One region of the Vibrio sp. 1078-1 genome, then DNA from elsewhere that is predicted to be linked to it. Evidence: predicted binding sites of a transcription regulator. Region 1 holds the regulator's gene; each other region holds the start of a gene.
What was found. Region 1 encodes PurR, which represses purine synthesis genes. Its sites were predicted from a motif close to TNANGNAAACGTTTNCNTNA; they were not measured.

Region 1 (7,975 bases):
TAGATACATTAAAACGCAAGATTTAGCGTTTTTATTGATTCAAAACAAGCTTGCCCATTGCTATTAATAAACGGTCATTTTTGACCATAAAACATAACAATTATAGTTACTGCTATTCATTTTAATTGATTACACTTAGGGGATATCCCTAATTGACTTTGTGATGCATGACTTGAAGCATCATTCAGGAGCCCAAAATGCAAGAAGTGAAAGCTTTTAATGAAAAACGCGCTGAAATTTACTGGTGGTTTTCGAGCTTGTTCGCAAAAGAACTAACAGAGAAAGAATTGGAAGCCTATCACAGTGTTGAAATTCGCAGTTTTCTCGCAGGTTTAGGTGAAAATGAGTCGCTGAAACCAGCTGTTGATAGCCTAGTTGATGCATTGAATCGGTTACAAGATCGTGAAGATGCACAACTAGAGCTTGCAGCTGACTTTTGTGAACTGTTTTTGAAGACAGAAAAATACGGCGCTCTTCCTTACGCATCCATGTACATTGGTGAATCAGGTTTACTGAATGACAAGCCAGCTGAGGAAATGGAAAAGTTGATGGCTGAATTTGGCGTTCAAGTAGACGAAAACCTAAAGGAACCTGCGGATCACTTAGCCGTTGAGCTCGACTTTCTCGGGAACATGATTATCCGCTCAAACGAGCTTGAACAAGAAAAACACATGGAAGAAGCCTTCGTTAAACAAAACGACTTTATCCAGCAACAATTGATGTCTTGGTTACCTCAGTTTTCAGACAAATGTAAACAATTCGACGAATTTGGATTTTACTCGAGTGTCGCGAAACTATTAGTTGCATTTTGTAAACTAGACAGCGCCTACCTTCTTGGTGAATAATTGCCGCCTATTTTTAGGGAGCCTGCCTATCGGGCTTCCTGTATGCCGAAAGTGACCAATTGTAAGTAACTTGGGTATAATATTCGTTTGCCTTAACTTAGCGCAAAGACGCTTGGTTATTTAGCAGTCAAAATGTGACTTCAAATACACAAATCTCGTGCTGAAAACATTGCTAGTCAGTCCACATAGGGCTAAAATGTGAGCGCAAACGATTAAATATGATTTATATGTAAACCGCTGAAATATAGCGGTTTTTGTGTTTTCTTAACAGGTTGATGGCAATTTCTCATCAGATAGAAAAAAGATAAAATTCATCGACCGATGCTGCTACGCACCCTTTTGTCGCACTTGGATCAACCGCTGCCGAGACACTTAGCGCCAATTTTATATTGCTAGGTGTGAAACCATTAGAGCATCAGGTACATCCAATACGACATATTTCAGTAGCTCGATACAGGACACCATTTATGGCCACGATAAAAGACGTTGCTCGCTTAGCCGGCGTTTCCACTACGACAGTTTCGCACGTTATCAATAAAACGCGTTTCGTTGCAGAAGCAACGCAAGAAAAAGTAATGAAAGCCGTTGACGAGCTGAATTACGCGCCAAGTGCCGTTGCACGCAGCCTAAAATGCAACTCAACTCGTACGATTGGCATGTTAGTAACTCAATCAACTAACCTATTTTTCTCAGAAGTGATTGATGGCGTTGAGAGCTACTGTTACCGCCAAGGCTATACTCTGATTTTATGTAACACAGGCGGGATTTACGAAAAACAACGCGATTACATTCGTATGCTGGCTGAAAAGCGCGTTGATGGCATCCTAGTGATGTGTTCTGACTTAACCGAAGAACTAAAAGAGATGCTTGACCGTCATGCGGACATTCCTAAAGTGGTCATGGATTGGGGCCCAGAGAGCTCGCAAGCAGACAAAATCATGGATAACTCAGAAGAAGGTGGCTACATTGCGACCAAACATCTGATTGACAATGGTCATACGGATATCGCTTGTCTAAGCGGTCATTTTGAAAAGCTTGCTTGCCAAGAGCGCATTGCAGGTTTCCGTCGCGCAATGAGCGAAGCGAACCTAGCTGTAAATGAAGACTGGATCCTTGAAGGTAACTTTGAATGTGATACGGCCGTATTAGTTGCAGATAAAATTACCGCAATGGACAAGCGCCCGACGGCGGTATTCTGTTTTAACGACACAATGGCTCTAGGCCTAATGAGCCGCTTGCAACAAAACGGGATCAAAATTCCTGAAGATATTTCAGTGATCGGCTACGACAACATCGAGCTTGCAGAATACTTCTCTCCACCGCTAACGACTATCCACCAACCTAAACGTCGTGTTGGTAAAAATGCATTCGAAATTCTACTTGAGCGTATCAAAGATAAAGAACACGAAAAACGAATTTTCGAAATGCAACCTGAGCTTGTAATTCGAAATACTGTGAAAAAAATGAACTAAATTTTACTGTATTTAACCGTGTTAAATAAGCGCTCTACAGGGGCGCTTATTTTTTTGGAAAAATTAAGCATTCTCTAATACTTCACACCACTCTAATAACAATTGACTAACGTTAACTCCCTGTTTTATATAAATGTAATATATATTAAGAACTCCTTTTCAAAGGCCAATTTGCACCTTTCCATATGCAAAATAGAGCATTCAATCTATCATTTTTATTGAACCGATATCACACTTTTAACGCTAAACCGTGATGTTAATTCAATATAAGAAGTATGCTCATTGTGTCACGCACAGGGCAAACCATTCGAAAGAGTGGGACGCAAAGCCTCCGGCCTGAACCATATTACGATATGGAAGGTAGCGGGGTTACCGATGGCAAGTGTGTAAGCAATGACTTTACTCTGTAATGACATTGTTTTTACGCATGTTTGCTACTCTCTCGGACCTGACTTTTGGTGGCGTAATATTAATTACACCGAGATAACAAAACATGGATAAACCGATACTCAAAGACTCTATGAAGCTATTTGAGGCACTTGGTAATATCAAGTCGCGCTCAATGTTTGGTGGCTTCGGACTATTCGCTGATGAAACAATGTTTGCACTAGTGGTAAACAATCAGCTTCATATCAGAGCAGACCAAAAAACTTCATCTGACTTCGAGAAACAAGGGCTAAAGCCTTACGTTTATAAAAAACGTGGCTTTCCAGTCGTTACAAAGTACTACGCTATTTCCAGCGATTTATGGGAATCAAGCGAACGCTTAATCGAAGTAGCGAATCAATCATTGAAAAAGGCAAAGCTTGAGAAAGAACAGCAAGCAAGTACAAAACCTAACCGTTTGAAAGATTTGCCTAACTTACGACTGGCTACCGAGCGCATGCTAAAAAAAGCCGGCATCGAATCCGTAGAGAAGCTTGAAGAGGAAGGTGCGCTTAACGCCTATAAAGCGATAAGAGATACGCACTCTGCAACCGTCAACATTGAGTTGCTATGGGCACTAGAAGGTGCTATCAACGGCACTCATTGGAGTGTGGTACCTCAAGCTCGCCGAGATGAGTTGATGAACGGCCTCCAATAAAAGTCGGCCTAAAAACTATCTTGTAAAACCGCAGTCTAATCTGCGGTTTTTTTGTGAAATTTTTTCGGTTTTCCTACTGTCTTATTACATATATCCCAAATTGGAATCAAAATTATGAATAAGAAACTGATATTAGGTCTCATCCTACTAGCGGCTATCGTCTTTTTAGGTATTAACTTTGGCCAGTATTTAACCTTAGAGAATGCAAAAGCCCAACAAGAAGCACTAACTACATACATCGATCAGAATTTTGTATTCTCGGCTGCGATTTACTTTTTTACCTACATTGCAATTACCGCTTTTTCTATCCCAGGAGCGGCAGTAGTCACCTTACTTGGTGCAGCCTTATTTGGTTTTTGGACAAGCTTGCTACTGGTTTCTTTCGCTAGCACTATGGGGGCAACACTGGCCTTCTTGAGCAGCCGATACTTATTGCGTGACTGGGTACAAAACAAATTCGGAAATAAACTCAACGCAATTAATCAAGGTGTCGAAAAAGACGGAGCTTTTTATCTATTTTCCTTGCGTCTAATCCCTGTATTCCCTTTCTTTCTAATCAACTTACTGATGGGCTTAACACCGATGTCTGTAGGTCGATTTTATCTCACTAGCCAAATAGGTATGCTGCCAGGCACAGCCGTATATCTGAATGCAGGTACTCAATTAGCAACAATTGAAAGCCTATCGGGCATTGTTTCACCCGCAGTATTAGCGTCTTTTGCGCTATTGGGACTATTTCCAATCATCACTAAATGGGTTATGAATAAAGTAAGGCCGACACCAAGTCAGCAAAACTCGTAATTGGTGAAGTGGGTATTTTGATGAAAATATTTATCGCTAAAAACCCAGCAGAAGCACACATTGTATGTGAGCTGCTTAAAGTGGAACAAATTTACTGTGAAGTTCGCGGAGAAGGTATTTTCGGCCTAAAAGGAGAACTGCCGTTTGGTGATGATACCGATCCTTATGTGTGGCTTTTTGACACGGCACAAAAGATGAAAGCTGAAGAAATAGTAAAAGCATATCGAAAACAATCCGATAGGCATGAGTATCAAGATTGGCAATGCCCAAAATGTCATGAAATAAACGAAGGGCAATTTGGTGCATGTTGGCAATGTGGATATCAACTAGGAGAGCTATAGCGGCTCTCCTATTCAGTGGATGCACTCAGTTTTAAGCACATACAGCTTGCTGTTTAATAAACTCGATGGAGTGTTGATTGAAGTCTTCTGGACGCTCTACATTGCATACATGACCACAATTCGGGATTTCTCGTAGAATGCTGAGCTTATGTGCTGCAACCATTTCTTTGACAGGTTTAATAAACATGTAATCCCTGTCGCCCATTAAGTAAAGAGTCGGAATGGGTAACTCTCGATCTTTAAAATATTTCATTAACGGATTTACATCAGCGGCAAGAATAAACCAACGTTTAAATTCTTTTTGGCAAAGCTTCTTGGCTTCGCGAATAAAAAGGTGGCGAGATTCTCGTTGGCTTCTTTGAGGCATAACAATATAAGCGAACAGTTTGTAGAGCCACATGTACGGTAGGATATGCTTACAAAAATTACCTAATTTCACCAATATCTGAGAACGAGTGTTAAGCCTTGTGACAGCACCGCCGAGCACCATCGAACGTACGCGCTCTGATGACAATTCAGCAAGGTTTCGAACAATAATAGTACCAAGCGACATACCGACAAAATGAGCGGATTGGATCTTTAAATGGTCCAATACTTTCAAAATATCTTGGGTAACTTCCGTAAAGGTATAACGGCTAGCAATGAGCTCTTTAAGTAACTGATTTGACTTTCCATGCCCTCTTAAATCGATCAGCAATAAGTTAAAGTGTTGCTTGTAAGCTTTAATTTGCTTGAACCAGATAGAAGAGCTACCACCAGCACCGTGCACAAATACAACCCACTCATTACTAGTAGGGTGCAAATAGGTTTTATGAAAAAGTAGCGGCTGGGTCATATTGAGTATCAAAAAGATCGTGCTATTGAGTAAAAAGCCATCCTACCACACTCCCCTTACTCAAGATAATAAAGGCACCTCATTCGGTGCCTTTCGTTACAATTTTAAGTCAAACTAACGCTGAGTGGTAAAGCTGCAAATAAGATTCTGCGGCCTTTTGCCAACAAAAGTCTTGTTGCATCGCGTGCAACTGTACTTTATTCACTTCAGGCTCGTTTTGAGCGTAGAGCAACAGTGCCCTTAGCATCGTTAACAACAATGCCTGCGGTGTCGGTTCGAAAAAAACAAACCCCGTTGCTTCAGATGGGTTTACATCATAATCGCTAACGCTGTCCTTTAAGCCACCAACACCGCGTACTATCGGTAATGTCCCATAAGCCATACTATAGATTTGGTTTAAGCCACATGGTTCAAACTCAGAAGGCATCAAGAAGAAATCAGAACCAGCTTCAACGATATGCGCAAGTTCATTGTCATACGCTTCTACAAAGGCAAATTTGCTAGAAAACTGCGCGGCAACCTCTCGTAGCTGAGCTGCAAGAACAGGGTCTCCGGTCCCAACGACAACTAGCTGAACATCGTGCTTCAAAAAATCGGCCAAAGCAGGCAACAAGTAATGAACGCCTTTCTGCTGGGTCAACCGACAAACCATACCGAACATAGCTACATTTTTTTCGGGCAAATTTAGTCGTTGTTGTAATGCTTTTTTACAAGCTTTCTTCCCTTGCGACATACTTTGCTGGTCGGCGCAGTAATTAACCGGCAAGTAGGTATCAGTTTCCGGATTCCAAGCGCTGTAATCACAACCGTTCAAAATACCAACTAAGTCCTGCGCGCGTTGCTGAAACTCCCAAGCCATGCCGTGACTGCCAAGCTCTGTTTTTAGTTCCTCTGCGTACGTAGGACTAACCGCGTTTATCTTATCTGCATTCATTACACCAGCTTTAAGCATCGTAATATGTGTTGCACTCACCGCAGCATCGGGAACGTTTCTACAATGAAACTCTGGCAAACACTGCACGTCTTCATAACTAAATACTCCTTTAAAGACCGCATTGTGAATTGAAATGACGCTTTTAGTATGAGCAAAAAACGGATCATTGCCATACCTGTGCTTGAGCAAAAATGGAACAAGACCTGTGTGCCAATCGTTCGCGTGTATGATATTAGGTTGAAAGGCGAGCTTGGGTAACATGTCGAGACATGCTGCACTAAAAAACGCAAAGCGCTCGCCGTTATCAGTATACGCTTGGTTGTTCTCCGCATACATTGATGGTCGATTGAAATACGGCGGACAATCAATCAGGTAAACAGGATTTTGACCTAACATGAGCCGCAAAACTCGATACTCCGTATGCGGCCATGATGTTAATTCTGTTTCTAATACAACTTCTGCGTCTGCGAGTTTATCAATACTGCTGTACGCAGGGATGGTAATTCTTACGTCTTGCTGTAGGTTTTGAAGGGCTTCCGGTAGTGCCTTGGCAACATCTGCCAAGCCACCACTTTTAATGAGGCCTTCAACCTCAGAAGCTACAAACAGAATAGATAAGTAGTTAGTAGCCAACTCGAGCCCCTTTCGGAATAACAACAATGCCCTCCTCAGACACGTGGAAGTGTTTTTTATCTTCTTGAAGATTCACACCAATCTGAGTACCAGGAGCAATATCGGCATCCTTGTCGACAATCACACGACGTAAAACACATCCTTCGCCAATTTTTACGTCACCAAGAAGTATACATTCGCTGATATCGCAAGCAGAAGCAATATTACTGCGAAAACCAAGCACCGACTTTTCGATTCTTGAGCCTCTAACATAGCTGCCATTACACACTAAACTATCGATTATCTGCACACGACCATTATCAGAGTCGGTAAATGTCGCAGGTGGCAATGGTGGGTAGTAGGTATGCAATGGCCATTTACGGTTGTACAGCGAAAATGGTGCATCTTTTTCTAGCAGATCCATATGCGCTTGCCAGTACGCATCAATAGTTCCGACATCACGCCAGTACACCTCTTCTTTTTCGCCACTGATTTTGTTGGTACTGAAGTCATACACGAACACATCACCTCTAGGGAACATCTTTGGAATGATGTCCTTTCCAAAATCATGTGATGAAGCTTCATTATCCGCATCTTCGACCAACTCTGAGAACAGTACCTGAGCTTCAAAAACATAGTTACCCATTGAAACTAAAGCGTAATCAGGGTCACCAGGAATCGACTTCGGATTTGCTGGTTTTTCTTCAAAGCCAATCATACGGCCTTCGCTATCCACTTCGATAACCCCAAATTGCGACGCCTCTTTTAGTGGCATGCGCAATGCAGATACCGTCAGAGAAGCCTGCTTTTCTGAGTGGAAGTTCAGCATTTGTTTGATATCCATCTTATAGATATGGTCAGAGCCAAAAATACAAACTTGCTCTGGTTCCTCTAACTCCATAAAACGCAGGTTTTGATAGATCGCGTCCGCCGTCCCTTCGTACCAACGTTTACCAGTACGCATTTGAGCGGGAATAGGATCGATAAAGCGGTCTGTAATGCCGTTGATGTTCCACCCCTTTTTTAAGTGATGGAATAAAGATTGAGATTT
Region 2 (7,975 bases), on a different contig from region 1:
CTTTCAGCGTCAGTTGGCGTGTTACAAAACCTGCAGGCGTTGATTCTCGAGAAATATCGAAAGTCATGGTGCCATCAACGCCACCTGCACAACCCATGTAGACTTCGCCTTCTTGCTCAGAGTCTGTATTTAGAAGAATCTCACCCTCTAACCAACCAGCTTCAAGGCCAAATGCGCCAGTCATGCCTGCTTCTTCATCAATCGTCAGCAGAACTTCGAGTGGACCGTGCTTAATATCTTTAGATGCCAATACAGCAAGGCAAGAAGCCATACCAATACCGTTATCTGCACCAAGCGTCGTGCCTTTCGCAGTTACCCATTCGCCATCGATGTAAGGTTGGATTGGATCTTTGGTGAAGTCGTGTTCAGTGTCTTCGTTTTTCTGCGGCACCATGTCGATGTGTGCTTGAAGTACAACAGCCTTCTTATTTTCCATTCCTGGTGTCGCGGGCTTTTTGATGAACACGTTACCGGTTGGATCACGGCGAACGTCAAAGCCTTGCTCTGTTGCCCAGTTGATAATGTACTGTGCTAATGCTTCTTCATGTTTCGATGGATGAGGGATAGAACAAATCTTATCGAAAAACTGCCAAAGTGGAGCAGGTGATAAGGTACTGATCTCAGAATGGAACTCAGACACGGAGGACTCCTTTTGATGTGCTTTGCCAAATATATACCGTAAAAATGTTGTCAAGGTAGCATTAAATGCTAGACGATTTGGCCTTCAAATTGCCGTTAGCATACCACCAGATAAGGAGTACGAGTAGTCGCGATCACAAGGATTTCTCTCAGAACTGTCACAGTTTGTGAATACAATAACAAGCACTATGTGTTCTCTATCATACATTCTGAAAGTGGCTTTATTTTTTAATTCATAAAATTGTAATTTAATTACATATAAACTTTGATAAAGGTCAATTTATGTATTTTTTGTGATTCCAATCACTAAAATGCTTGTAATTAAATTTCTTGGTGGTATATTTGTAACCAGCTTCTGAGAGAAGAATGAAATGCTCAAAGGATGAGTCCGTTTTATCGCCTCCAAGGAACCGAGAAATCAACGAATGTTTAATTGATTTAAAAGGTGATAGTTATGAAAGGTTTACCAAGTACAATGTTCTGGAATAGCAAGTCTGTTTACACCGGTAACTTTGTATACCCAACAAGCTTTGGCTACTAAGTGAAGTCAACGCATGTGACTCGAACAGTTTGTTCACCCCTATAAATTGGAATTTTTTTTCAGTGATAGTGCTGACATGATTCACCGCCACCCAAATTGGGTGGCGTTTTTTTATCTCTATTTTCTCTTCCTGACTCACTTATTGCGATCAAAGCCTTCTTCTATTCCCCATTCTTCGGTTTTATCGACTTTTCCATCAAATCTGTTAGATACCATGTTAAAAATGGGTCTTTTTCATCTGAAAGTTTAGTACATTGCTCAGTTTTTATTCTCTTTTAGGGAACTGTGTTATCTAGGTTACCTATTGTTTTGTAAGAATATATTCCTTTGCCTACTTTGATAGGTTAGAGAATGTGTTTCATATCCAAAGAAAAAAAACGCATTAGAGTGAAGATTCTATCTAGAATTTGCTATTTGATAACTTTATAATTCCTGCCAATCGATTACGCAACCGTTTACTTTTTTACCTTTACAGGATTCGATCATGCTCGAGAGGCTTTTTAAACTCAGTGAAAATGGCACAAATGTGCGTACTGAGATCATTGCAGGTGTTACGACCTTCCTAACTATGGCTTACATTATTTTTGTAAACCCAGCGATCCTGTCGGATACCGGTATGGACCGTGGTGCCATTTTTGTCGCGACTTGTCTTGCTGCCGCAATCGGCTGTTTTATTATGGGATTTGTTGCGAATTACCCAATCGCACAGGCACCAGGAATGGGCCTGAACGCATTTTTCACTTACTCTGTTGTATTGGGAATGGGTTATACGTGGCAAGTTGCGTTAGCGGCTGTATTTGTTTCTGGCCTTCTGTTCATTCTTTTAAGCGTATTTAAGATCCGTGAGTGGATTATTAACTCGATCCCGCATTCTCTACGAACAGGTATTTCAGCTGGTATTGGTCTTTTCTTAGCGTTTATCGCATTAAAAAATGCAGGTATCGTCGTTGATAACCCAGCGACATTAGTTTCTATGGGAGAGATCACATCATTGCCATCTGTATTGGCCGCGATTGGCTTCTTTCTTACGATTGCACTGGTTCACCGTGGTGTGAAAGGTGCGGTGATGATCGCCATTCTTGGCGTTACAGCGCTCGGTCTTCTATTTGGTGATGTGCAGTGGGGCGGTATTATGTCAACGCCACCAAGCATTGCGCCAACTTTCATGCAACTGGATTTCTCTGGTTTGTTTGAAGTAGGCATGATTTCCGTCGTATTTGCTTTCCTATTTGTCGATTTATTTGACACCGCAGGTACGCTCGTTGGCGTTTCTCAAAAAGCAGGTCTAACTGATGAGAATGGCAACATCCCTCGTTTAAACAAAGCGTTACTTGCAGACTCAACAGCAACGTCAGTAGGTGCATTACTTGGTACCTCTAACACGACATCTTATATTGAAAGCGTTTCTGGTGTGGCTGCGGGTGGGCGTACTGGTCTAACAGCCGTGGTTGTTGGTGTACTCTTCCTACTTGCTCTATTGTTCTCACCACTTGCGGGTATGATCCCTGCTTATGCAACGTCAGGTGCGCTATTCTATGTGGCGATCTTGATGCTGTCTGGGCTAGTAAGCATTGATTGGCGTGACCTAACTGAAGCGTCCCCAGTTGTTGTGACTTGTTTAGTTATGCCGCTAACATTCTCGATTGCAGAAGGTATCACGTTAGGCTTTATCGCATACGCGGCGATCAAATTATTCAGCGGCAAGGGCCGTGAAGTGTCGATGAGTGTATGGGTGATGTCAGCCATCTTCATCGTTAAATACCTCGTCGGTTAATTTCTCGAGCAAAAAGCCAGTGTGGATTTATTCACGCTGGCTTTTTCTTTTTTACGTTGTTCACAGAAGACGGTTTTTCTGCGGAATAGGCAGAGAATTTTGATATCACCGTTGGTATTAGCGGTGTGTTTCGGTAGAATAATCGTTTGCGCAGCTTGACATCCTCGTCTCCAAACATTTTGGAGAAGTTAGTGAGCATTCCGCTTTTGAGTGACTTCGCTAGATTTTGAGGATGCATATTTTCAAATTATTAGGTTATTACAATGAGTAAAAAATTCATTATCACTTGGGATGCAATGCAGACTTACTGCCGTGAACTGGCTGAAAAACAAATGCCAGCTGAGCAATGGAAAGGAATTTGGGCGGTAAGCCGCGGCGGTTTGGTTCCTGGCGCTATTTTGGCTCGTGAACTGGGTATTCGTTACGTTGATACAATCTGTATTTCAAGCTACGACCATGATCATCAGCGCGATATGACGGTACTAAAAGCACCTGAAGGTGATGGCGAAGGTTACCTAATCGTTGAAGACCTAGTAGACAGTGGTGATACAGCGCGCAAACTACGTGAGATGTATCCAAAAGCGAAAATGATCGCTGTGTGTGCGAAACCATCAGGCAAAGAGCTGCTGGATGATTACGTTGTAGATATTGCTCAAGACACTTGGATTGAGCAGCCTTGGGATATGTCAATCCAGTATGCTGAGCCAGTAAACCGCAAGCAAAAATAAGCGCGGTTAAAGAATATTGAGAAATGCCCCTTTATAGGGGCATTTTTTTTATTATGATATTAAATCATGCTAATAGCCTAGGGTTCTTCCTATGTCTGAAGACGTCAGTAAAAATCTTTCCGAAACTTTGTTCGTGAAACATAAGCAAGCAAAAGAAACCTCCGCGCTTACCCAGTACATGCCGACCAGTAAAAAAATACTTGATGAACGAGAAGCGCAGGGTGATCGTGCTTGGTATCGTCATTTGCGTCGCTTGCAATGGGCTTGGCAAGGATTGTCTCCGATCGAAATGGAAGGCGTACTGTCCAAAATTGCTTCATCTTCTCACTCGCGAACCAATGATGATTGGTTAGACACTGTAATGGGTTATCACGGTGGTAACTGGACATTTGAGTGGATCAAGCTTGGTATGGATCATCAGAAGCGAGCAAATGAAATGCAAGGAGAAGAGGCAGCGGATGAACTCTTCACTGCTTCTTTGTGTTTTAGTATTGCAGGCTACCCACATTTAAAAAATGACAACTTGGCATCGCAAGCTCAAGTTCTGGCAAACAAAGCGTATTCTGACGGCGCAGAAAAAACTAAGTACACCATCAAGCAAATTGAAGTGCCTTACCAAAATCGCAAAATCATCGCGAACCTCCATTTACCAAGAACGGATAAACAGTTGCCTGTGGTCATGGTGAGCGCTGGTTTGGATACTCTACAAACCGACATGTGGCGTTTGTTCCGTAATCGTCTTGCACCGCGAGATATTGCGATGTTAACCGTGGACATGCCTTCAGTTGGGCATAGCTCTCATTGGCCCTTGACCGAGAATTCAAGTTGCCTACATCAAGCGGTATTGAATGAGCTTTACTCGCTACCTTGGGTTGATCATCACAAAGTGGGGTTAGTTGGGTTTCGTTTTGGTGGTAATGCCATGATCAGACTCTCTTTTGTCGAGCAAGAAAAGATCAAAGCTTGTGTCGCTCTAGGCGCACCCGTACATGATATTTTTACTTCCCCTCAGAAGTTACAAAAAATGCCGAAGATGTACCTAGATCTTTTGGCTTCCCGTTTGGGGAAAAATGCGGTTGATATTAATAGCATGGCTGGTCAGATGATGGCGTGGTCATTGAAGGTTCAGGGCTTCCTGAGCAGTCGAAAAACCAAAGTGCCTATTTTGGCTTTGAGTCTTGAGGGCGATCCAGTGTCGCCACACAGTGATAATCAACTTGTTGCTCTATTTAGCCAGTATGGTAGAGCGAAAAAAATCAGTTCCAAAACAATTACAAAAGGATATGAGCAATCCCTCGATTTAGCCATAAAGTGGCTAGAAGATGAATTATTAGGGTGACAATTCTCCTAAATTAGTTAAGAGTGATATATCTGAGCAAAAAATAAGCTCATGATAATTAAAAATAATAATCATTCTTGGGTGTTTACTTTTAACTATGAAAACGGAGATTCATATGTCAGAGACGACTCAGGGCCCGACTCACTTTCGCTTGATGTCAAAGTTGAAGGCGATAGGGCCTTACCTGCGCGAACCACAATCGCAAGAAGGGCGCTATTATTTTGATTGTTTATCTGTATGTGTAGACGACAAAAAATCGCCTGAGAAGCGTGAATTTTGGGGCTGGTGGATGGATTTGGAATCCATCAAGGGAGGCTTTACTGCTAAATATCATATTGGCAAGTACAACAAAGAAGGGCAATGGGTATCTGAAGCCCTTCCCAAAAAAGTGGTAGAGGAAGTGTATCTCACGCAGAGCACATTCCATCAAAAGCTGGTTGATACTTTAGAAGAACACTTCAAATTAGAAGTCGAATATCACACGGAGTCTTTCGATTTCGCTTAATTTGGTTGTTTTCATTTAATACCAAACAAAAAGGTGCGAAAACGCACCTTTTCTCTTGTTAATTCCCTATTTGATTGTTAAAACATCCTCTCTTTATTTGTTTTTCACTTCAGAAGACATCATGACAACGAATCAACAAAATGCAGTTGTTTCACAACCACAAACTGTCGTTGTGAAACTGGGTACAAGTGTGCTGACAGGCGGCACTCTGGCACTCGACCGTGCACACATGGTTGAGTTAGCACGCCAGTGTGCTGAGCTTAAAAAACAAGGCCATTCAATCGTAATGGTTTCGTCTGGTGCGATTGCAGCAGGCCGTGAGCATCTTGGTTACCCCGCATTGCCCAACGAGATGGCGAGTAAGCAGTTACTTGCCGCGGTGGGGCAGAGTCGCTTGATTCAAACATGGGAGTCTTTGTTTGGTATTTATGGTATCAAGATCGGCCAAATGCTACTAACCCGTGCCGATTTAGAAGATCGTGAGCGATTCCTTAACGCGCGTGACACTATTAATGCGCTCGTTGCGAACGATATTGTTCCTATCGTAAACGAAAATGATGCCGTTGCGACTAGCGAGATTAAAGTTGGCGATAACGACAACCTTTCCGCTTTGGTAGGCATTTTATGTGGTGCAGATAAGCTCTTGCTTTTAACGGACCAAAAAGGTCTGTTTACTGCTGACCCTCGTAGAGATCCGAACGCAGAGCTTATCAAGGAAGTAAAAACCATCGACGATACGCTGCGTAAAATCGCAGGTGGAAGCGGTACAACATTGGGTACTGGTGGTATGGCAACGAAGCTGCAAGCCGCAGACATCGCTCGCCGCGCAGGTATAGAGGTTATTATTGCTGCTGGTAGTGCGCCGAATGTTATCTTTGACTCTTTAAGTGCTGAACCTCAGGGCACGCGCTTCCTACCTTGCGCTGAAGCCTTAGAGAACCGTAAACGCTGGATTCTAGCGGGACCTGCGGCATCGGGCGACATCATTATTGATGATGGTGCAGTCAATGCTGTGGTCGGCAAGGGCAGTAGCCTACTTGCTAAAGGGGTCATCAAAGTTAGTGGTGACTTCGCACGAGGCGAAGTGGCGCGTGTAACAAACGCTCACGGTAAGTTGGTGGCTCGTGGCATCAGCGCCTACTCAAGTGATGACCTAACTAAAATTACGGGTAAGCACAGTAAAGATATCATCTCTATTTTGGGTCATGATTATGGCTCTGAGGTGATTCACCGCGATGATTTGGTCGTCATTCAGGAATAGAATTAGAGGGAAGCAAAGTGGATTTAACGAATATGGGTAAAGCTGCTAAAGATGCAGCTTTCGAATTAGCGACAGCGTCAACTGCGCAAAAAAACCAAGCATTAGCCATCATTGCTGATGAGCTAGAAGCAAACTCTGCTGCTATTTTGGCGGCAAACGCTAAAGACATCGAACTTGGCCGTGAAGCGGGTTTAACCGATGCGCTGCTCGATCGCCTTTTGCTTAATGAAGAACGATTGACTGCAATTGCGAATGATGTTCGCAACGTCATTAGCTTGAACGATCCTGTAGGCAGCGAAATAGACAGTAAGGTACTGGAAAATGGGATGTCACTGTCTCGTCGTCGCGTGCCGCTTGGTGTCGTGGGCGTAATTTATGAAGCGCGTCCAAACGTAACCATTGATATCGCAGCGTTGTGCTTGAAAACCGGCAACGCAAGCATTTTACGTGGTGGCAAAGAGACCTTTTTCTCGAATATGGAATTAGTGAAGGTTATTCAGTCTGCGCTCGCAAAGGCGAACCTTCCAGCCGCTTCTGTGCAGTACATTGAAAAAACAGATCGTGAGCTTGTTTCTCAATTGCTTAAGTTGGACGATTACGTCGACATGATCATTCCACGCGGTGGTGCTGGCCTACACAAAATGTGTAAAGAAAACAGCACGATTCCGGTGATTATTGGTGGCTTTGGTATCAGCCATATCTTTGTCGACGAATCCGCTGATCTAGAGAAATCCCTGAATGTGGTTGAGAACTCTAAAGTTCAACGTCCATCTGCGTGTAACTCATTAGATACGCTGCTCGTGCATGAAAAAATTGCAGCGCAATTCCTACCAATGATCGTAGAGCGCATGAACGATAAAGTGACCTTCGTGACAGAGCCTAAGGCAAAAGCACTGATGCCTCAAGCAACACAAATTCGCGATGCTGTTGAAGGTGACTTTGATACGGAATGGTTGAGCTACACTCTTGGTGTAAAAGTTGTGTCTGATGTGAAAGATGCCATTGATCATATGCGTGTCCATAACGCGAGCCACTCAGATGCGATCATGACCAATAGCTTGGAAAACTCAGAGCTGTTCATCAATTCTGTCGGTTCGGCGGCGGTTTATGTGAATGCTTCAACGCGCTTTACAGACGGTGCGCAATTTGGCCTTGGCGCAGAAGTCGCAGTATCTACGCAAAAGCTAC
Region 3 (7,975 bases), on a different contig from region 1:
AGCTTTAATGTTACACGCTTTCTCAAATCCCATATCCGAACCAAAACCGGCTTCAGTTACCGTGTAACCTGACAGTTTTAGCGCAATATCGTCCGCGATAATGGATGAATTTCCATGGGCGATGTTTGCAAATGGACCTGCATGGATCAACGTAGGAACACCTTCTAGAGTTTGCATCAGTGTTGGTGCAATCGCCTCTTTTAGTGTTACTGCCATTGCTCCTGCAACTTGTAGATCTTCCGTAGTGACGGGGTTTCCGTTCAAATCGTACGCTACGACAATTTTCCCAATACGTTGACGTAAATCTTTTAAATCTTTGGCTAGTGCAATGATAGCCATCAACTCGGAAGCCGCTGAAATATCGAACCCTTCGTCACGCTCGAAACCATTGATGGTTTTTCCTGCATCATTGAGGCCAATTTTGACTTTACGTAGTGCACGATCATTATGGTCCATCACTCGTTTCCAAGTAATACTTGCCGTGTCGATTTTAAGTGCTCTTAACCCGGTGCGTGATTCAAAGGCATCATAACCCTCGCGTTGCTCATGGAACAAGCGAGCGTCAAGAGCGGCTGAAGCAAGGTTGTGCGCCGCTGTCACTGCGTGAATGTCACCAGTAAGGTGTAAGTTTAACTCTTCCATTGGAGCTACTTGAGAATAACCACCGCCCGCTGCGCCACCTTTAATACCGAAGACGGGTCCCATCGAAGGTTGCCTTATACATGCAATAACAGATTGATTAAGCTTTGCTAAACCTTGCGCCAGTCCTATCGTCGTAACGGTTTTTCCTTCGCCAAGAGGAGTCGGCGTGATCGCAGTGACGAGTACAAGTTTACCGTCATCATTTGCTTTGAGTCGTTCCAAACATTTTGGGTGGACTTTGGCTTTGTGCTTCCCGTGAGTGTCATACTCTTCGGGCAATAGTCCTACTTTTTCCGCGATAACATCAATAGAAGAAAGTGGTGTGTTTCGGCAAATTTCGATATCTGACTGCATGGAGAATCCCCAAAGTGGCACAGGTAGCGTTGAAAAACTACCTGAGTTATAACGAGTATTATTGTGAGGCAAAGGTCTGCTTGGTGATGGTACTGTTTCGGTTAGGCTTGTAAAGAGTTTACTGCTTCGTATTGTGCGACATACTAACGAAATCTACTCGTTATAGTGCTAGATAAAAACAAAAAGGCCACCAAATGGTGACCTTGATATATTTTTAGCTTTAAAGTTGTCGTTTTAACGATCCCAATAAGTCTCTTCTAAGCTATCTTCTCGTTCAGGAAGCGCTCGCGATAGGCGAGGAGAGTGCTGCGTCAACACTTCATAGCTTACTCGGTTTGCGTATTTACAAATCTGAGAAAGTGAGGAGTAGGTTAAGCATCGTACTTCGTGCTTTTCTGAGTTAGGCACTTCTTTTTGGTGAAAAGAGTTTGCTGCCATGTCATGCAGTAAGGCTGAAAGGGCTGCATCACCTGCACCGTTAGTGTTCTTAATCTCTAGTGGTCCACCAAGGTAAGGGCCGATGTGAGAGTAGACCTTCATTGGGTTTTGACAGTCTTCTTTACGCATCGCACGACTAAACTCGTACTGGTTAAAGGCTTCGAGGGAGCTTTCAAGGATGTCGTGTGTGGTTTCTCGTTTTACTTTCTCGTCGGTGTAACCAGCCATGTACAGACCATTTGGTCCTGCTGTACAAAGTACGAGATCAACCCACTCAAGTGCTTTATCAGCAGCAGCTAGCGGCTCTGTTTCACCTGTTAGCGCCGCACCTTCTTCTTCATTCATAGCGACAACAGAAATGTTTTCGCGAATGTATTCTTGCCACCACTGTGCGTTACCTTCGATAACGTACTTTGTCCCTAGCGTAAGTACAACAGGGACATCGTGCTTCTTAGCAAAGTCGATCGCTCTTTGTACCGCTTTAGGCATTGGATCTTCTTCTTTACCACGCATTAGGTAAGAAGAAACAACCAGGGCTGATGCTTTCTCAAAGATCTCTTCAGGAATGCTTTCCGGAAGTAGTTGATTCATATGACCTTCGTTGATAGCAAATGTACGCTCACCGTCTTGAGAAATTAGGGTGTAGCAGCGACCAATAGGGCCATCTACCGTTTGTAAATGGTTAAGGTTCATGCGTGAAGACGTACGGCAAAGGTAGCGGTAAGCAAAAGAACCGACTTGAATGTTCTTAGACATCACACCGAGCAAAACGGATTTGCTATCGGCTAAAACCGAGTAGTTGTGAAGAGTATTGCCAATCGTGTCACCTGGGTATTGGTGTGTGATCAGGCCTTGCTCAACCAGTTCTTCGTAAAGTGCATCTGCTTTGCTTTCTTCAAGAACGAGCGAATGTCCTTTACTCAGGTTGTATTTCTCTAAAAACGCGTCATCTACACGTGCTTCGATATCTACAATGGTTTGACCGACACCAACAATAGTTGGGCGATATAGCTTAGGTGCCTGTCGGATTTGGTTTACTAATGGATCTCGAGCGTGAGTTGGGAAGTAGTGTTTAGATTTACGCTGACCAGGAAACTTCATGCTTGTTCTTGAGTGAGAAAAAAAAGAGGCGGGATTGTATCACAAAAAAATGAAAATCGTGGTGATTTATTACAAAGAAGTCTGCTCGCTGAAAAAATCAGCGAGCTGAGTAAATAGCAACCAAAGCAGCTGCAATTTATGGCGCTTGTCGTATTGCAATGGGTTGTTTTTTAAACTTGTTGCTCAGCAGCGCCCGGAAAGAGCCTGCTCCGCGCTAACTAAATTTACCCGCGTTACTTTTTCACTTCAGTTGGCTCAACGTAAGCCTTGGTACCCCAAAGTGGGACTGTCGAAAGGCTATGCTTAAAACTACCATCGGTCTCTTTTGTTGTATAAGACAAGTAGAGTAAGGTTTGGTTATCGGCATCATAAATACGGCGAACCTTCATTGTTTTGAAGAAAATGCTTTTTGACTTCTTAAATACAATTTCACCGGACTTACTCTTATCTATTTTTGCAATCATTTCCGGTGTGATTTCGCCAGTCTGACGACATGATATTGAGCTATCACTTGGATCTGCTAAGCTGAAATCCGCTTCGATAGAGGCGATGTGACATGTGACACCTGTTACCACCTCGTCTTTCAACTCACCGACTTTGATGTCTTTCAAAGTAAACCAACCGAGCCCCACGTCAGCAACATCGTTATCTGAACAACCAACTAGAGTAGTAGCAAGCAATGCACTTAACAGCATCTTTTTCATTATTTTTGTCCTTAACTAGGAAAGATATTGATGAAATCTATCAGAGGTTTGCACCTAAAACAAAATTTAGCCACGGAAAGGTCTATGTGCGCTAGGTTTGTTGCGGGCTTCATGCTAATGTACTGCTCTAAACGAAGGTATCAAGATGAATGAACAACAGTTAGCCAGTATCGAGCGTAAAAATACATGGCTGTATGATCTGGTCGAAGTTGAATTTCCGACACCAGAGAGTTTGAAAGGGCGCGATGTCTATTTCAAAACGCTAGAAAAAGCAACGTATCAAGTAGTCGACAAAGACACACTACTGGAAAGTGACTCTGAATTTAACCCCGACGATATTTTTCTGGTCGATTTTCATCGACTGACCATTATGTTCTCTATCTTGCAATCTCAGCGCTGGGAACAGCAGTATGATAAAGATATGATCATTGAATATCTGACACAGATTATCCTCACGCCAGATTTTGAATTATATGTTGGTTTTAAATCAGGAGTCCCAATTGGTGCTGCTATTGTTAGCCATCTCGAAGGAAATACACTCATCTCTGATGTTGCTGTTTCTGAATCAAAATACAAAAGCTCGTTTGTGGCTGATCTGGCTAAAAGACTAAGCACCGAGCAAAAACTGTTAGACTCAGTGGTTATCGAAGACTAACTTACACATCAATGTGCATAAAAAGTAAAGCAAGATGACGTTGGGTGATCTTGCTTAGAAAAACTGTAATTGCTCCCTTCTATTTCCATGAAATGCCAAGCTCGTCGTTTCAACAATCCCAAACTCAAATAAGATTAATCCAAACATTCTTAAAATCAGCTTGGGCTTAAGCCTTTAAGACGTCTGGAGATGGCTATGGCAATTACCAATATTAAGTGCGTGATATTTGACTGTGATGGTACGTTGGTCGACAGCGAAAGACTGTGTTGCCAAGCGCTCGTCAATGTATTTAACCAGCATGGGGCTGAGTTAACGATGGAAGAGTGCGTTTCTCACTTTAAAGGAGGAAAGCTTGCTGACATCCTTTTAGATACTAAAGAATTGAAAGATATCAAAGTTCCAATTGATGTTTTAGAGCCGCAATACCGAGAAGAAGTCCAGTCCCTTTTTGTGCGTCACTTACAGCCGATGGATGGCGCAAAACGATTAATTCAGTTTTTAGATTCGCATAATATCGAATATTGTGTGGCGTCTAATGGACCTAAAGATAAAATTGAATACGCTTTGGAGTTAACCGGTTTACTCGATGCTTTCCGAGGCAAAGTGTTCTCAGCATTCGATGCGAATAGTTGGAAGCCTGAGCCCGATTTAATCATGTACAGTGCTATGAGCATGGGCTTTTTACCAAGTGACTGTCTTTATATTGATGACACGCCTAAAGGAGTTGAGGCGGGATTAAACGCCGGTATCAAAACGGTACAGTTATTTAATGGTGAAGCTATCAATCGTGTTGATGACGAGCGTGTAATTCGCATCCATCATTTAGATGAATTAAAAGAGCAGCTGTGTGGCTGCTCTGTTTGACCTACTAATGGCAAACCGGACTTAAGCTGTGGATGTGCTTAAGTTTAGACTGTAGGTAAGGCGTTTGATGTAGACATTGGATAGATGAGAAGTTTTTTGTATGAAATCCGCAAGCAGCGCATGTGAATTTCTCGCCATCCGATGAAATGAGATATTCATCTCCTTGGCAGAGTGGGCAATTCAGGTTCTCTATGTCTTTTGTGTCTTTGTAATTATTCATATTGTTTTCCAGCAGCAAATTGGAATTGGCAAGATCAAGCATAGCGGAACGCTTTGTTTAAGAACATTATTTCATCCGGTACAGCGAGAACTTGAGATTCACTTCAAATATCCACTTGGATGTCGTAGAAAATATCGAAGGTAATAGTTGAACACGGTTTAAAGAAAAGGGCTCCTTAAGGAGCCCTTGTTGATCATAAGTTCCACAACGTTATGCGGTGCGGTAGCGTTGTAATATCTCACCAAGAGAAACGGAGGCTTGCGTGAGATTAGCGACGCCAGCGGTAGATTGCTCCGCCACTTCTCTGATTGTGCTTGATTGACTACGAATTTCTGAAAGTTCCGATGCAATATCGTTAGCAACTGCGCTTTGTTCTTCAGCAGATGTGGAAATCTGAATGCTCATGTCCATTAATGAGCGTGCTGACTCGGCAATAGAGGTAACATCATGGCCGATTTCATCAATAAGCTGGCTGCTGGTTTGAGCTTGCTGAACGGTTCGGTTGGTGATTGAAGCAATGTTCTGGCTCTCAATTTGAAGCTTCTCAATCATGGCTTGGATCTCTACTGTTGCCTGTTGAGTTCTGCTTGCTAATGTACGTACTTCATCGGCAACCACTGCAAATCCACGACCTTGTTCACCAGCACGGGCTGCTTCGATTGCTGCGTTTAGTGCCAACAGATTAGTTTGTTCTGAAATGGCGTTAATCGTTGTGATTACGTCATTAATCTGCGTCGTATTCTCGTTTAAATTGGTTACTGACGTAGAGGCTTGTTCAATATAGCTAGATAACGTCTCTATCTCGCCAATCACGTTTTGTACACGGCTTCTGCTTAGTTCGATCTTCTGGGCATCTTGGTCTGACTGCGTCGTTGCTTGTTGAGAAATACTTGATACCTCCTTTGCAGAGGCTGTCATTTCTTCCATTGCCGTCGCGACTGAATCAAGCGTTTGATATTGATGAGATATCTGGGTTTCACTCAACTGCATATCTTTTTCGAATGCAGAAGATGTCTCGCTCAACATCGTTGCATTATTTTTAACACTATTAACCAGTTCACTTAAGGTATCCATAGACTTGTCTAGCGCACAGCCGATGGTACCGAATTCATCTCGACCTGGATGAAAACCAAGACGAGAGGTTAAGTCACCGTCACCAATTTTTTCGGTTGTTGTATATAAAACCCACAGAGCTCCTCCGATAAACGTTGCCACCCAGTAAGAGAATAGGGCAAAAGGAATAACCCATAAGAAGCTAAGTAATAGTGACGATAGAGCTGATGATTTTAACGATTCGTATTGTGTGGACACATTTTGAGTCAGCTTAATAACTTCTCCAGAATGCAACTTGGCATAAGCGGTCACAGACCCATCGACAAAAGAACTCTCGCTTACGCGGTTCGATTTCGATACGCCGTCAATTTCTGTAGCGCGGTTTGATTGAGCATCAACGATACCAGAAAGCTTCGCTTCGCTCGCCGAGATGGCTTGCTGCTCAAATTGTTGTATTTCATTGAAGTAGCGGCTTCCAGCCACTGAAGTGAGGGCTACTAAAAATAGTAGGAATATAACCCACATTTTGTCGTTGATAGACATCTTGATAAACAGCCTGTCTATCGTTCTAAACTCAACTTCTCTCATTTAAAGCTCCATTAGAGATAAAAGATATTGACCAAATCTATTGCTATATCGAAACAAAATATGCGAAGTTAATCAGCAAAATATGTAACGAATACTAAATTTAGTTTAAGAAATGAGATCTAAGGACGCCTATAACAGTATGTTATATCTTTAAATTGACATGAATGCTGATAAAAGAGTCATTTCTCTAAAGTGTTAAGTGGATATGAAACCTAATTGCAATCGTTTACTTTTGATTATGCTCATAGGTTTTTAAATCTTTACTTCTCGCTGTCATGAATGTGTCATATAAAGACTATAAAAAGGAGTTGCTGATGTGGATATGGCAAGAGCCAGGCCGTCAGCAAGTAAAAGCAAGAGAGCTTAAAATAAAGGAGGTCACAATGAGCGACCAATACCAAAACGATGAGAGCCTAGAGCTGCTAGATGCGCTTGAAATTGGCATTATCTTGTCGGAATACGTTGGCTCAGACAACGAAGCCGAATAGCGGAACACTCTCATCTCGTCGTAATTGACGTTATACTAGGTTCATGTCACACCAAGCCCTAGAGGCCAAAACTGGCGTCGAATGAACTTTCTAGCCCACCTGCATATCGCAGATCACAGTAACAGCCATTTATTGGGAAACTTGCTTGGAGACTTCGTAAAAGGAGATCCAAGCAAGCTGTATGATCGCGATATCTCAAATGGCATCAGATTACATAGATTTGTTGACCGTATTACTGACCATCATCCAATCGTCAACGAATGTAAGCCTCATTTCACTGGTGTTGCGAGACGTTTTGCACCTATCGCTTTAGATATGTTTTGGGATCATTGCCTCGCAAAACACTGGAACGACTTTCACTCCGTGTCTCTCGAACACTTTGTAAAAACGGCATACGAGAGAGTAAACCGAGAGGTTCATGAACATTTGCCGCCACGTTTTTTGGTGCTCCACAGCAGAATGTGGCATGGCCGATGGCTTCAATCCTATCAAGATCTAGACAATATAGAATTTGCACTACATCGGATGTCGCAAAGAAGTCCTAGGATGGCAGACTTAACCACAACATTTAAAGTGATTGAAAGTGATTACACCGAATTAGAAGAGAAGTTCTCGTCACTTTATCGAGATGTTTTGCGCCAGTCGTATGATTTTCAGCAACAGCTTAATGACTCAACTCAATGAGATAGAAAAGTAGTATGGCTTTAGGGGCTCTGGTAAACTCTGCGCTCCAAAAATAATGAGGTTACACATGTCTGTTAATTTTGCTGATTTAGGCATCGAACAAAAGCTAATCGAGACGCTAGGCAATCTAAATATCGTGACGCCAACACCAGTGCAAGAAAAGTCAATTCCACACGTCCTTGCA
Region 4 (7,975 bases), on a different contig from region 1:
GGCCGAAATGCGCCTTGATATCGAAACCCTCCAAGCTGCTTTGCTGCATGACGTCATTGAAGACTGTGATGTAACTAAAGAAGATCTCGAAGAGAAATTCGGCAACACTGTCGCAGAATTGGTTGATGGTGTATCTAAACTGGACAAACTCAAATTCCGCGATAGGAAAGAGGCTCAGGCTGAGAACTTTCGTAAGATGGTTCTGGCCATGGTGCAAGATATCCGCGTCATTCTGATCAAACTGGCTGACCGCACGCATAACATGCGTACGCTTGGCGCGCTTCGACCAGATAAAAAGCGTCGTATTGCTCGTGAAACGTTAGAAATTTACGCGCCCCTCGCTCATCGTCTTGGTATTCACAATATCAAAACCGAACTCGAAGAGTTGGGCTTTGAGGCGCTATATCCCAACCGCTACCGCGTACTGAAAGAAGTGGTTAAAGCCGCACGTGGTAATCGTAAAGAGATGATCCAACGCATTCACAGCGAAATAGAAGGCCGTCTGCAAGATTTTGGCTTGAATGCTCGCGTCGTTGGTCGTGAGAAAAACCTGTTCTCTATCTATAACAAGATGAAAACCAAAGAACAGCGCTTTCATACCATCATGGATATCTATGCGTTCCGAGTCGTTGTTGATACCGCTGATACTTGTTATCGCGTTTTAGGCCAAGTACACAGCTTGTATAAGCCACGTCCTGGTCGCATGAAAGATTACATCGCGGTACCAAAGGCGAACGGCTATCAATCGCTACACACTTCCATGGTTGGCCCACACGGCGTACCTGTTGAAGTTCAGATCCGTACTGAAGATATGGATCAAATGGCGGACAAAGGTGTCGCGGCACACTGGTCTTACAAAGACAAAGGCGACAAGTCTGGCACCACTGCGCAAGTGAAAGCTCAGCGTTGGATGCAAAGCCTGTTAGAGCTACAACAAAGCGCGGGTAACTCATTCGAATTCATTGAAAACGTAAAATCCGATCTTTTCCCAGATGAGATTTACGTCTTCACACCAAAAGGTCGTATCGTTGAATTGCCTTTAGGCGCAACGGCTGTCGACTTTGCCTATGCCGTACATACCGATGTAGGCAACTCTTGTGTTGGTGCTCGTGTTGATCGTAACCCTTACCCATTGAGTAAGGCATTGAAAAACGGTCAGACGGTGGAAATTATCAGTGCCCCTGGTGCGCGTCCGAATGCGGCATGGCTAAACTATGTCGTGACTTCTCGTGCCCGCACTAAGATTCGACAAGTACTGAAAACGATGCGTCGTGAAGAGTCGATTACTTTAGGTCGTCGCCTACTTAATCACGCACTTGGCCGTCACTCGATTGATTCAATTTATCCAGAAAATATCCAAGAAGTCTTGAATGATCTTCGCCTAGAAAGCATCGATGATTTATTGGCTGCTATTGGATTGGGTGAGTTGATGAGCATTGTGATCGCACGTCGTCTCCTTGGTGACACCGAAGAGCTCACGACAACAAGTTCAATCCCAACGGACTCGAAGAAGAAGCTTCCGATTCGTGGCGCAGAAGGCTTATTGCTGACGTTTGCAAATTGTTGTCATCCTATCCCAGATGATCACATTATTGCTCACGTATCGCCTGGTCGTGGTTTGGTTGTTCACCGAGAAACATGTCCGAACGTTCGTGGTTATCAGAAAGAGCCAGACCGTTATATGGCTGTCGCTTGGTCTGAAGACTACGATAAAGAGTTCATTGCTGAACTTAAAGTCGACATGCTTAACAACCAAGGTGCTCTTGCAGAACTGACCAACGTGATCTCGAAAACAGGATCAAACATTCATGGCCTTTCAACGGAAGAACGTGATGGTCGTCTATACACTGTGACTGTGCTGTTGACGACGAAAGATCGTGTCCACCTTGCTGGTATCATGCGTAAGATTAAGGCAATGCCTCAAGCAACCCGAGTCAGACGCAGAAAGAACTAACCTCTATCGCCACCTACTCTGTTAGGTGGCGATTTTTTATACCTCAATAAATATGAACCTAGAACGTTACAACCGTATTCACCAAGTCCTAAAAACTCGCCAAACTGATCTGACACTTTGTCTCGAAGAAGTACATAAGCCAAACAACGTCTCTGCCGTGATCCGCACCGCTGACGCGACAGGCTTACACAAAGTTCACGCAATTTGGCCAGACAAAATGCGTACGCTGAGCCATACCTCAGCTGGCGCGCGTAACTGGGTTGAAGTGGATACTCACGATTCGATTGAAACTGCGATTACCGAACTCAAAGCGCAAGGTATGCAGGTTTTGGTGACCAATCTTTCGGACACCGCCGTCGATTTTCGCGAGATCGACTACACCAGACCAACGGCAATCATTTTAGGCAGTGAAAAAGTTGGCGCTTCGGAGCAAGCCAAACAGCTTGCCGATCAAGACATTATTATCCCAATGGTGGGCATGGTGCAGTCACTAAACGTATCGGTTGCCAGTGCCGTAATTTTGTATGAAGCGCAACGTCAACGTGAAGCCGCAGGCATGTACGACCGAGAAGAAAGCGCTCTGCCTAAAGAGACAATCAACCGTATTCTCTTTGAACGTGGTCACCCAGTGCTGGCAAAGGTCGCGAAACGAAAAGGGCTCGTTTACCCACCACTCGATGAAGAAGGTCAAATCATCGCCGATGACGCGTGGTGGCAAGAGATGCAAAGCAAGTAACAGACTTTCGTCATCCTGAACGGCGGCGAAGGAGCGTGGTTCAGGATCTAATTCTCAAATATACAGATGCTGATAGTGTTAACTTCAGCGACATACTTGTTGGAAATAGAATCCTGATGTCGCTAAAGCTCCCCGGAATGATAGGTTATCAGTCAAATCATGACACTAACTAAAGCATGACTATTTTTTCCTGTACAAAAACACAGCTCCATGGTTAACATACTGCTATGTTAACCATTTTCTTGAGCCCTCTATGTCCGCCCAAATGTTATCTGCCGTCCCATTAACCTCCCTTTCTAGAGTTGGCGCGAAAGTCGCAGAAAAACTCGCCAAAGTTGGCTTACATAGCGTTCAAGATTTGCTGTTTCACCTTCCGTTACGCTACGAAGATCGTACTCGTATTTACCCTATTGCCAAACTGCATGCTGGCCTTTGGGCGGCCGTGCAAGGTAAGGTCATGGCAGTCGACACTATCTTCGGTAAGCGCAAAATGCTAACGGTAAAAATCAGCGACGGTAATGGCACTATCACGCTGCGCTTTTTCAACTTTACCGCAGCCATGAAGAACAATTTCACGCAAGGTAAGTTAGTGCATGCTTACGGTGAAATTAAGCGCGGTGGCATGGGTTGGGAAATTGTTCATCCTGACTACAAGTTTTACGTCAGCGAGCAAAAGCCCGATGTAGAACAGAGCTTAACCCCTGTTTATCCCACCACCGATGGATTGCGTCAAATCACATTACGCAACCTTACCGAACAAGCTTTAGCCCTGCTTGATAAAACCGCAGTGCAGGAATTACTTCCAGCGGGGTTGTATGACCATCAAATCACGATGTCGCAAGCGCTGTACACCATTCATCGCCCACCACCAACCATTAATTTAGATGAGTTTGACGAAGGCAAACATCCTGCCCAAATCCGCTTGATCATGGAAGAATTGCTCGCACAAAACTTATCGATGCTGGCGGTGCGTAGCAAAGGTCAGAAGGATTCAGCGCTACCTCTCGGTCCTTGTAATAAACTAAAAACGCAGCTTTTAGCCCAACTGCCTTTCTCTCCTACAAACGCTCAAACCCGAGTAGTACAAGAGATTGAAGCCGATCTAGAAAAACCGCACCCAATGATGCGATTAGTGCAAGGCGATGTTGGTTCGGGGAAAACGTTGGTTGCCGCTTTGGCCGCTGTTAGAGCCATTGAGCATGGCCATCAGGTGGCACTCATGGCGCCAACCGAACTATTGGCCGAGCAACACGCTATCAACTTCGCAAACTGGTTTGAAACCATGGGCATTCAAGTCGGTTGGTTAGCGGGTAAACTCAAAGGTAAGGCAAAGGAAGCCGAGCTGGCTCGTATTGCCAGTGGTGAAGCACAAATGGTAGTGGGTACTCACGCGCTATTCCAAGAGCACGTTGAATTTCATCACCTTGCTTTGGTCATCATTGATGAACAGCACCGCTTCGGTGTCCATCAGCGATTAGAATTGCGTGAAAAAGGCGCAAAACAAGGCGCCTACCCACATCAGTTGATCATGACGGCGACGCCTATTCCTCGCACCTTAGCTATGACCGCTTACGCCGATCTGGAAACTTCCGTGATTGACGAGCTACCACCGGGTCGAACGCCGATTCAAACCGTTGCCATTCCAGATACCAAACGTGACGACATCGTCGAGCGTGTCCGAAATGCCTGCTTAAACGAAGGCAAGCAGGCATATTGGGTGTGTACTCTGATTGATGAGTCGGAAGTATTAGAAGCGCAAGCCGCGGCAGATACCGCTGAAGAGCTTCAACGTAAGCTACCGGACGTAAAAATTGGTCTAGTACACGGACGAATGAAGCCGGCAGAGAAACAAGCGGTGATGCAAGATTTCAAAGACAATAAACTGCATTTGCTGGTCGCAACGACAGTGATTGAAGTTGGTGTGGATGTGCCAAACTCTAGCTTGATGATCATAGAAAACCCTGAACGTCTTGGTTTGGCACAATTACACCAGTTAAGAGGTCGCGTGGGCCGAGGTTCCGTTGCTAGCCATTGTGTGCTGCTGTACCACTCTCCGCTGTCAAAAACCGCGCAAAAACGTCTCGGAGTACTACGTGAAAGTAACGATGGCTTCGTCATTGCGCAGAAAGACCTAGAAATTCGTGGCCCTGGAGAACTATTGGGTACAAAGCAGACAGGTCTTGCTGATTTCAAAATCGCAGACTTAGTTCGAGATCAACGCCTGATTCCCGAAGTTCAGCGCATTGCGCGTCATATTCATGACAATTACCCGTCTAACGCAACAGCGATTATCGATCGCTGGTTGGGTGAGCGGGATATTTACTCCAAAGCGTAATGATTGAAAGCGAGCCAAATGGCTCGTTTTTTAATAAGCCAAAAGCAAACGTTTGCTTTTTGAGAAAATCTCTCTATAATCGCGCACAAATTTTTAAGTGTGTTAGATCACACTCCACCAACCTGAGTTGACTCTGATTAACAGCAATCACAGGTAACGACGTCAACTCCACCCTGCTCTCCCATTCAGCGAGAACTAGGGAAATATTGCGACTAGCGAGACAAACAATGACAACTTCAAACCGATCTTCGGAACTGGTCTATCAACTCAACGATCGACCACCTTTGCCTCAAACCATTTTTGCCGCACTTCAGCACTTATTGGCGATGTTCGTCGCGGTTATCACTCCGTCACTGATCATCTGTCAGTCTTTGGGTGTACCAGCAGACCAAACGAATACCATCATCAGCATGTCTTTGTTTGCGTCAGGCGTGTCTTCGTTTATTCAAATTCGCACCGTTGGCCCAATTGGCTCTGGTTTGCTCTCTGTTCAAGGCACCAGCTTTAACTTTTTAGGTCCTATTATTGGTGCAGGCCTATCGCTGAAAGCCGGTGGAGCAGACATCAGTACCATGATGGCTGCCATTTTTGGTACGATTTTAGTCGCATCATTTGCAGAAATTTTTCTATCTCGCGTGTTGGAGCATGCCCGCCGAATCATCACTCCGCTTGTTTCAGGCATCGTCGTCACTCTTATCGGTCTCACACTGATTCAAGTCGGCTTAGTATCAATGGGCGGTGGCTACGCAGCATTAAATGAAGGAACCTTCGGCAGCTTAGACAAACTTGCTCTGGCTGGGACGGTACTTGGATTAATTGTGATTTTAAACCGCTCGAAAAACCCATACATCCGTGTGGCTTCAATCGTGATTGCGATGCTAGTGGGCTACATCATGGCGTATTTTATGGGGATGGTAGATACTTCTCAGCTAGGCGCAACCGAGATCGTAGCACTGCCCGTACCAATGCAATATGGCTTATCGTTTGACTGGTCTCTGTTCATTCCGCTGGTACTGATTTTCTTTATTACCGCACTAGAAGCCATCGGTGATATTACCGCAACATCTGAAGTGTCTGGTGAGCCAGTAAAAGGCCCAGTGTACATGAAACGCATTAAGGGCGGTGTGTTAGCAGACGGCTTAAACTCTGCAATCGCAGCCGTTTTCAACAGCTTCCCGAACTCAACGTTTAGCCAGAATAACGGCATCATCATGCTAACAGGAGTCGCGAGCCGCTACGTGGGTTACTTTATTTCTGGCATGTTAGTGATTCTTGGCTTGTTTCCTGGCGTCGCTAGCTTTGTTCAGCTGATTCCTGAGCCAGTACTTGGCGGCGCAACGATTGTCATGTTTGGTACGATTGCTGCCGCTGGTGTGCGTATTATCTCTCGTGTTGAGCTCGATCGCCGCGCAATTCTGATCATGGCCTTATCCTTCTCAATGGGACTTGGTATCGCACAAAAACCAGAGATCCTGCAATTTATGCCAGAATTTATTAAGAGTATTTTCTCAACTGGTGTTGCAGCAGGTGGCATCACAGCGATCATTTTAAATCTACTTCTGCCAGAGAAACTGGAAGACGAAGATGAACTTCCTCAGGAAGCGAAAGAGTCTTAAGATTATTGAGAATAAGAAAAGCCCAACCTATTTAGGTTGGGCTTTTTGTTTTAAAGGGTGCAGGCCATCGACTTACTTGGTAGGAAAACTGATTTGAGCGATTAAACCGCCTTCACTGCGATTACGTATCACCACAGAGCCTGAATGCTGGCTGATTATACGCTTCACAATCGCCAACCCTAGCCCAGTGCCTTCACTACCGCGAGCGGTGTCACCACGCGTAAAGGGTTCAAATAACCTCGCGATTTGAGAATGCTCGATACCCGGTCCGTTGTCCTCTACTGAAATCCACACTAGCTGCTTATCTGCTGTCACACCAGTGCTGACTTTGACCCAGCCATTACCATAACGTAGCGCATTCACAACTAAATTACTGATCGCCCGCTTAATCGCAATTGCGCTTCCTTTGGCTGGTGGCAAGTTAAGATTAAGATCTGTTTCAATTTCAACCTCATAGCCACCTTCAGAACTGGCAACGTCACTGGCAATCGTACTGATATCAACCGCTTCAAACGATTCTTGGTTCACCGGTTTGAGATAATCCATAAACTGACTGATGATCTCATTACATTCTTCCGTATCGCTAATGATCCCCTCCGCAAGATAGCTGTCCTCAGGAGACATCATTTCTGTCGCTAGGCGAATACGCGTCAGAGGTGTTCGTAAGTCATGGCTAATCCCTGCCATTAATAAGGCTCGGTCTTCTTCTAGCTCTTGAATACCTTTCGACATTTGATTAAAGGCTCGAGTTACAGAGCGAATCTCCGATGCGCCTTTCTCTGCTAAGGGGGGCGGGATCTCACCTCGACCGACGTCTTTCGCGGCTCTCTCTAAAGCCAAAAGTGGACGGTTTTGCAAACGAATAAACAACCAACCACCTGCAATGATCAGCAGCGCCATAATCAAGCTGTTACGAAACAGCGGGGCAAAATCTTCTTCTTGCAGCTCAGATAACGGAATACGAATGATGGAGTTCGGCAACTTTTCGATGTGCATCCACAAAATGTAACTTTCATCGCCAAGCAATAAGCGCACTTCTGTGGGCGAACCCAGCTCTTGGCTCATTTCTTCAGACATCAAATCAATCGACATTGCGTGATGAAATTCAATCGCCTTATCGCTATCGAGACTATGAACCGTCACCCCTAATCTTTCTAACAATTGACGCCTTAACGGTGCATCAGACTTTAAAGGTCCTTCATCATCAAGCACCAAATTGAGCTCATGGGCGAGAATTTTATTGAACTGCTGCAAACTCGGCATCAACGCGTAGTTAAAAACGGCGTAGTAAGAGAAAACTTGGCTCGCGAGAAGCAAAGAGATGAACAGCAGAA

Region 2: the regulator PurR is predicted to act here: its motif matches at 1,624-1,643, upstream of R7190_RS16970 (NCS2 family permease).
Region 3: the regulator PurR is predicted to act here: its motif matches at 1,061-1,080, upstream of R7190_RS12980 (formate--tetrahydrofolate ligase).
Region 4: the regulator PurR is predicted to act here: its motif matches at 5,066-5,085, upstream of R7190_RS10445 (uracil-xanthine permease family protein).

Annotation. Positions count from the first base shown of each region.
Region 1 covers NZ_JAWOWM010000002.1:128,062-136,036, reverse strand. Annotated here, with positions in the region: gene torD (molecular chaperone TorD) at 198-845, shown strand; gene purR (HTH-type transcriptional repressor PurR) at 1,313-2,317, shown strand; cyclic di-GMP riboswitch class I at 2,605-2,694, shown strand; gene R7190_RS04530 (TfoX/Sxy family DNA transformation protein) at 2,811-3,401, shown strand; gene R7190_RS04525 (TVP38/TMEM64 family protein) at 3,516-4,202, shown strand; gene R7190_RS04520 (DUF2007 domain-containing protein) at 4,223-4,543, shown strand; gene R7190_RS04515 (alpha/beta fold hydrolase) at 4,575-5,378, opposite strand; gene glgA (glycogen synthase GlgA) at 5,488-6,945, opposite strand; gene glgC (glucose-1-phosphate adenylyltransferase) at 6,935-7,975, opposite strand, start outside.
Region 2 covers NZ_JAWOWM010000009.1:123,846-131,820, forward strand. Annotated here, with positions in the region: gene R7190_RS16965 (aminoacyl-histidine dipeptidase) at 1-640, opposite strand, end outside; gene R7190_RS16970 (NCS2 family permease) at 1,665-2,954, shown strand; gene tet(34) (oxytetracycline resistance phosphoribosyltransferase domain-containing protein Tet(34)) at 3,218-3,682, shown strand; gene frsA (esterase FrsA) at 3,774-5,021, shown strand; gene crl (sigma factor-binding protein Crl) at 5,137-5,526, shown strand; gene proB (glutamate 5-kinase) at 5,648-6,787, shown strand; gene R7190_RS16995 (glutamate-5-semialdehyde dehydrogenase) at 6,805-7,975, shown strand, end outside.
Region 3 covers NZ_JAWOWM010000005.1:139,113-147,087, reverse strand. Annotated here, with positions in the region: gene R7190_RS12980 (formate--tetrahydrofolate ligase) at 1-996, opposite strand, end outside; gene R7190_RS12975 (inosine/guanosine kinase) at 1,231-2,535, opposite strand; gene R7190_RS12970 (CreA family protein) at 2,769-3,239, opposite strand; gene R7190_RS12965 (hypothetical protein) at 3,385-3,894, shown strand; gene R7190_RS12960 (HAD-IA family hydrolase) at 4,090-4,758, shown strand; gene R7190_RS12955 (methyl-accepting chemotaxis protein) at 5,189-6,619, opposite strand; gene R7190_RS12950 (hypothetical protein) at 6,934-7,107, shown strand; gene R7190_RS12945 (ACP phosphodiesterase) at 7,189-7,791, shown strand; gene R7190_RS12940 (DEAD/DEAH box helicase) at 7,859-7,975, shown strand, end outside.
Region 4 covers NZ_JAWOWM010000004.1:127,545-135,519, reverse strand. Annotated here, with positions in the region: gene spoT (bifunctional GTP diphosphokinase/guanosine-3',5'-bis pyrophosphate 3'-pyrophosphohydrolase) at 1-1,954, shown strand, start outside; gene trmH (tRNA (guanosine(18)-2'-O)-methyltransferase TrmH) at 2,007-2,690, shown strand; gene recG (ATP-dependent DNA helicase RecG) at 2,944-5,025, shown strand; gene R7190_RS10445 (uracil-xanthine permease family protein) at 5,253-6,641, shown strand; gene envZ (two-component system sensor histidine kinase EnvZ) at 6,714-7,975, opposite strand, start outside.